2 regions of the Colwellia sp. NW0002-52-1 genome follow, and region 2 is predicted to be linked to the other one. Evidence: predicted binding sites of a transcription regulator. Region 2 holds the regulator's gene; the other holds the start of a gene.
The links. Region 2 encodes sigma-54, which starts transcription at its own class of promoters, with help from an activator protein. Its sites were predicted from a motif close to GTTGGCACGNNNNTNGNNT; they were not measured.

Region 1: AC27H3_RS14055 (DUF4097 family beta strand repeat-containing protein) is a predicted target of sigma-54. The motif match lies at 1,193-1,211, and genes of this name have one in related genera.

Annotation. Positions count from the first base shown of each region.
Region 1 covers NZ_BAAJLU010000015.1:57,393-60,821, reverse strand. The annotation lists gene AC27H3_RS14060 (NADH-quinone oxidoreductase subunit N) at 1-1,083, shown strand, start outside; gene AC27H3_RS14055 (DUF4097 family beta strand repeat-containing protein) at 1,262-2,080, shown strand; gene AC27H3_RS14050 (DEAD/DEAH box helicase) at 2,436-3,429, shown strand, end outside.
Region 2 covers NZ_BAAJLU010000002.1:241,227-244,655, reverse strand. The annotation lists gene ptsN (PTS IIA-like nitrogen regulatory protein PtsN) at 1-127, opposite strand, end outside; gene hpf (ribosome hibernation-promoting factor, HPF/YfiA family) at 157-444, opposite strand; gene AC27H3_RS03805 (RNA polymerase factor sigma-54) at 479-1,984, opposite strand; gene lptB (LPS export ABC transporter ATP-binding protein) at 2,045-2,776, opposite strand; gene lptA (lipopolysaccharide transport periplasmic protein LptA) at 2,777-3,256, opposite strand; gene lptC (LPS export ABC transporter periplasmic protein LptC) at 3,288-3,429, opposite strand, start outside.

The sequences.
Region 1 (3,429 bases), on a different contig from region 2:
TTCGCTAGTTTGTTTTTAGGTTTTGAGTTGTTAAGTATTAGCTTAGTTGGCTTAGTGGGTTATCACCGAGGTAATCAATATAGTGTAGAAAGTGGCTTTAAATATTTAATATTAAGTGCTACAGCTTCAAGTTTTATGCTGTTAGGTATTGCTTTTATTTACAGTGTTGTAGGGGATATGAGCTTTAATGCGACGTTATCAAGCGAATTATTTGAGCAAGGCTTAGGGTTGTTTTTTCAATTAGGTTTGTTGCTATTTGTTAGTGGTATTGCCTTTAAATTATCTATTGCACCGTTTCATTTTTGGACACCAGACGTTTATCAAGGGTCTCCAACGCCTGTTACTCTTTTAATGGCAACTATCTCTAAAATTGCTATGTTTGTTGTTTTGCTTAAGTGCATTATTGCGCAGCGGTATTTATTACTCGAAAATTTTCAAATCTTCTTAATATCTTTTGCAGTAATCTCGATGTTATTAGGCAATATTATGGCGCTTAAACAACAAAACTTAAAACGCTTATTGGCTTATTCTTCCATTGCTCATATGGGGTATTTATTGATCGTTATTATTGTAACATCAGAGCAAAGCTTAGAGTTTACTTGGCAAAGTAGTTTGTTTTATTTAGCCGCTTACACGGTTGCCAATTTATCTATTTTTTTGGTGATTTCGCTCATTCAGCAACACAATATTCGCTCTGGGAAACAGGAGGACATTACATTACTTGATTTAAAAGGGCTATTTTGGCGTGCTCCAAGTTATGGCTTCTTAATGATACTTGGCGTATTGAGCTTAGCGGGAATACCGTTAACAATGGGGTTTATTGGTAAGTTCTATATTTTAAGCCAAGCCACTATTGCCAATGCTTGGTGGTTAATCGCCATACTTATTATAGGTAGTGGTATTGGTTTAGCGTATTACTTACCGATGATATTTAAGGTTTTTTCAAATGTAGTGGTAACAAGCCCAGAAGATAAAAAAATAAAGAGTCACTTTATAGAGCAAACTTTAATTTATAGCTTAATTACCCTTGGTTTAGTTTTAGGTATTTTACCTGATATGGTTAATCAGCTTATTAGATATTAACCACACTTAATAATTCACTAATTTATTGTTATTTTAACCAATATCTATTTATTAATAGAGTTACTTTAATCTATTATCTTTTAGGTTGTTGATATTTAAATTGTTTTTATTTGGCGCGATTTTTGATTGTATTCAAGAAAACAATAAATTATTTAATAATCTACAAGGAAATTACCCAATGAAATTAACTCAAATATTACTTTTTATAGTAAGTGTCTCTATTTTAAGTGGCTGCATCGTGATAGCAAAACCTTCTCATGCTAAATACCATAGTCAACAAACACTAAAAATCGCTGCTCATAAGCTTAAGGCTTTGGATATTGAGGCTGGTGCTGGTGCTTTAATTATTGAGGGCGATGAAAAGATAAAAGAGATCAGGGTTGTTGCTGACATCTATAGCAAAAATGGTGATATAGATAATGTTGAGTTAAACCTAACTGAAACTGGTAAAAGTGCCTATTTGGTGGCAAAAATTAACAGCAGTGGTTTTTGGCATGGTGAATCACCACGTATTGATATCAACATTATTATGCCAAGCCACTTAATGTTGAAAATTGATGATGGTTCTGGGGCAATAAATATTAATAATATTGACGCTAAAGTCACAATAAAAGATGGCTCAGGTGAGCTAACAATAAAAAACGTTAAAAATGATCTTAAAATTGATGACGGCTCTGGCGGTATTTTTATTAGCGAAGTCATAGGTAATATAAAAATTAATGATGGATCTGGTGAAATCTCTTTAAATGATCTTGATGGCAATCTCGACATTGACGATGGCTCAGGTAGTATTTTTGTTAACGGCGTATCAGGCGACGTTATGATTAAAGATGGCTCCGGAGAATTAACCGTGAGAAGTGTTAATGGCTTTGTAACCATTGATGATGGCTCTGGCGATATTGATATAGAACAAGCAGGAGGTTTGAAAATTATAAATAGTGGCTCTGGTGGCATGCGGGTACAAAAAGTAAAAGGTAGTTTTGAAATAGATAGCTAGACATAACGCGTATCAATTTACTTATACAATTAAACAGCTTTAAGTGTCAGTTTTAGACGTTTAAAGCTTTTTTTATGATTAAATAAGCTAAACCATACATTATTACTTGTATAATTTTACCGCATCTGTATAATGCGCGCCTCTGTGATCGTGAATCGAAATAGTTTCTTAAAGAAGCTTAGAACATCACAGAAATTTCAAAATGAGTGGGGTATATCCGCCCAATAGACTTGCCCAGTTAACTTTTCAACGTTAACGTAATGAATGTGCCTTAAGTCTTCCTGGTGGTTTCCTCGTATATGTATGTAGGAACTTTGGCGTATAGCCAGTTTCTACCATGAGAAGACAAAATTATATGACTGATCTTAACAATGCCTCTGTAGGCTTTGACGCCCTTGGTTTGCCTGAAAACTTAGTATCTGCTGTAAAAGCACTAGGTTTTGAAAATTCAACTGCAATTCAAGCGCAAACAATTCCCCCTTTACTTCAAGGTAAAGACGTTCTTGGTGAAGCACAAACAGGTACCGGTAAAACCGCTGCTTTTGGTTTGCCAGCACTTGCAAAAATAGACGTTTCTATTCGCAAACCACAATTGATGGTTTTAGCGCCAACACGTGAATTAGCTATTCAAGTAGCAGAAGCGATTGAAACTTTTGCAAAAAACATGAAAGGTTTAAAAGTTGCCACTTTATACGGTGGTCAATCTTACCAACCACAATTTCAACAGTTAGAGCGTGGTGCACAAGTTGTAGTAGGTACACCTGGTCGCTTAATGGACCACTTACGTCGTAAAAGCCTTAAGCTAGATAACTTATCATTTTGTGTGCTTGATGAAGCTGATGAAATGTTAAACATGGGCTTTTTAGAAGACATTGAGTGGATCCTTGAGCATTTGCCAAAAGAAACTCAAATGGCCTTATTCTCTGCAACTATGCCTGCACAGATTCGTAAAGTAGCTAATCGCTTCTTGAAAAATCCAGAGCACATTAAAGTAGCAGCAGTTAAGCAAGCTAAAGCAAATATTACTCAATACGCATGGAAAGTTAGCGGCATTAATAAAATGACTGCGTTAGAGCGTATTGCAGAAACATTTGATTATGATGCCATGATTATTTTCGTTAGAACGCGTAATGATACTATCGAAGTTGCTGAAAAATTAGAGCGTGCAGGTTATGCATCTGTTGCGTTAAATGGTGATATGAACCAAGCGCAGCGTGAACGTACTGTTGACCAACTTAAGTCAGGCGTGTCGTCTATCTTAGTGGCAACTGACGTAGTTGCTCGTGGTCTTGATATTCCACGTATTTCATTAGTTATTAACTACGATTTACCAGGTGATAACGAAGCTT
Region 2 (3,429 bases):
GAAATGTATCATGTTCAGGCAATTTTTCGGCAGCCAGACTACTTAAGTATTCTAGAATACGTTTTTTACTGGAACCCGGAGCAGCACAAATAGTGCAGTCTAGAGTTAAGATGTCTTGCAACTTCATAAACTTATAAAACCTAAAGCGACATGGCGCTAATGTTTGTTGATTTTGCCTTTGTATTTCAATATTTGGCGATCTAATTTATCAATTAATGCATCAATTGAAACATACATATCATTATGCTCCGCTTTCGCATGTACTTCTGAGCCACTTAAATGCACCGTTGACTCAGCAATTTGATTTAACTTTTCTACGGTTAAAACCACATGAACATTATTTATATGTTCAAAATGGCGCTCCAGTTTCTCGAACTTTTCATTTACATAATCACGTAATGAGTCGGTAACATCGACATGGTGTCCACTAAGATTAATTTGCATATGCTTAATTCCTCTTTTGGGTGAATGCAACCGCCTACAGTAAGCTTTTACGTTGATTTGATGGCGGTATGGAAAGTGACTCTCGATACTTGGCAATGGTACGCCTTGCTACCTTTATACCTTGCTCTGCTAATACATCAGCAATTTTACTATCACTTAATGGTTTTGCAGGTATTTCTGCGGCGACAAGTTTTTTAATCAGTTCACGAATAGCAGTTGATGAACATTCACCACCATTTTCGGTACTTACATGGCTTGAGAAGAAGTATTTTAGCTCGAAAATTCCCCGGGGTGTATGCATATACTTCTGTGTAGTAACACGAGAAATAGTTGATTCATGCATATCTACGGCTTCGGCAATATCATTTAGAACCATAGGGCGCATAGCTTCAGGGCCATGTTCAAAGAAGCCTTGCTGGCGCTGTACAATACAATTAGACACTTTTAATAGGGTGTCGTTTCTGCTCTCTAGGCTTTTGATAAACCATTTAGCTTCTTGTAAATTTGAACGAATAAATTGGCTATCTGCAGATGATTTCATCGTGCGAGACATAGCTGCATATTGCTGGTTTACCGATAACTTTGGCGCGGTATCTGGATTGAGTTCAACGGTCCAGCGGCCATTTTTCTTTTCAACAGATACGTCAGGAATAACATATTGTTCTTCACTTTTGATTACGCTATCACCCGGACGAGGGTCTAAAGATTGGATTAAACGGATAACTTCGCGTAATTGATCTTCCTTTATGCGTAATTTACGCATAAGCTGGCGATAATCACGATTACCAAGTAAGTCGATAAACTCGGTAACGGCTAGTTTGCTTTCAGCGAGCCACGGCGTATCTTTTGAAAACTGGTTAAGTTGAATAAGCAAACATTCAGGAATTGAGCGAGCAGCTACTCCAACCGGGTCAAAAACATTGATTCGTTTCAGTACAGCTTCAATCTCGTCGAGCTCTACATCATCAATGCCAACACTTTCTAGTATTTCTTCTGCGCTAACGGTTAAGTATCCTGCTTCGTCTACGGCCTCAATAATAGCAACAGCAATGGCTCTATCGGTATCGCTAAAAGGAGTGAGCTCCATCTGCCAAATTAGGTGGTCTTGTAAGGAATCTTTAGTTTCACCCTGATAGGTGTAGTCTTCTGAAGCAACGCCCACACCGCCACTACTCGCACTTGCGCTGAAATTGTCATCCCAGGTTGTATCACCGTTTAATTCTTCAGGAATGTCAGTTTTTGCTAAGCCTTCTGAAGAGCTTATCTCATCAATTGTTGGTGCAGAGTCTTCGCTGCCATCTGATGATATTTCAGCACTCTCATTAACACCTGCAGAGTAACCTTCTTCGAGGTGATCAGGAGTACTTTCTGAATTATTATCTGGCGATTCGTCAACTTCAAGGAGTGGATTACTTTCAAGAGCTTCTTGAATTTCTTGTTGTAAATCCAAAGTTGATAATTGCAACAGCTTTATAGCCTGCTGCAATTGCGGGGTCATCGTTAATTGTTGTCCGATACGGAGTTGCAGAGTAGGACGCATTTACGTTTTCATTTCCCTGTTCAAGTACATGATAGTATTACCGCGTGATTATGTTACTCACTATAACGTGAATTGTTCACCTAGGTATACATCTCTTACGTGTTGATTTGCAAGTATTTCATTAGAGTTTCCCTCTGCGATAAGCTCACCATGACTAACAATATAAGCATGCTCACAAACATCAAGAGTTTCTCTAACGTTATGATCGGTAATTAAGATACCGATGCCGCGTTCTTTTAAGTGTAGGATAATTTTTTTTATATCACCTACCGAAATAGGGTCAACACCCGCAAAAGGTTCATCAAGCAGGATAAACTTTGGATCTGCAGCTAATGCTCGTGCTATTTCAACGCGTCTGCGTTCACCGCCAGATAAACTCATACCTAAGTTGTCTTTGATATGACTGATGTTAAATTCTTCGAGTAAATGTTCAAGCTTTTCTTCTCGCTCTACATCATTTAATGCTTTACGCGTTTGTAAAATGGCCATAATGTTGTCATAAACCGTAAGTTTACGAAAAATTGAAGCTTCTTGAGGTAAATAGCCAATACCTTTTCGAGCACGCTCATGCATTGGCAACAAAGTCAGATCTTCATCATTTAATACTATGGAACCACTGTCGTTATTGACTAATCCAACAATCATATAAAATGAAGTAGTTTTACCTGCGCCATTAGGTCCTAATAAACCAACAATTTGCCCAGCAGAAACTTTCATACTGACATTTTTAACGACTTTTCTGCCTTTATAAGCTTTAGCAAGTCCGGTGGCTGATAAGGTTGAAATAGACATTTACTCTTGCTTTTCCTTAGATTTTTTTGGCAATTCAGTTTTATTTTTAGGTTGTAGCACAGTTTCAACTTTGGCATTTTCTAAACTTTCGGCATTCACATACTCAGTTTCAAAGTTATAAGTAATTTTACTGCCGCTAACTTCACTGCCTTCTTGACGCAGCAAAGCATTACCAGAAATTACAACGGTATTTTTGTGTGGCTCATATCTAATTTCATTTGCTTGTAAGTTGATTGGGCTACCGTCTTGCAATGTCTGTTCAAAAGTTGCTGGAGAGCCTTTAGCAATATAAATTTTATTATCGCTTTCGTTTTGAGTGATTACCTGAACGAGCTCGGCATTAATGGTAAGCGAACCCTGGGAAATAATAACGTTATCAATATAACTGAATATTTTATTTTTTAGATCCGCAGCTTGTCGCGACGAAGAAATTTTAATTTCTTGGTCTACGTTGAATTTTTCTGCACTTACTAGCGGCATTAATATTACGCATGCAGTTATGCCAATAAGGCTATTTTTTAATTTTTTTATAAATGGTTTGTACATGTTCGGTCAATGTCATCTGTGTTGTGTTTAAGTCTACAATTAATCCTGAGCCATACATAGTAAATCCTTTACCTAATATTAAGATAGTCTGCTCTGAGCTGATAATA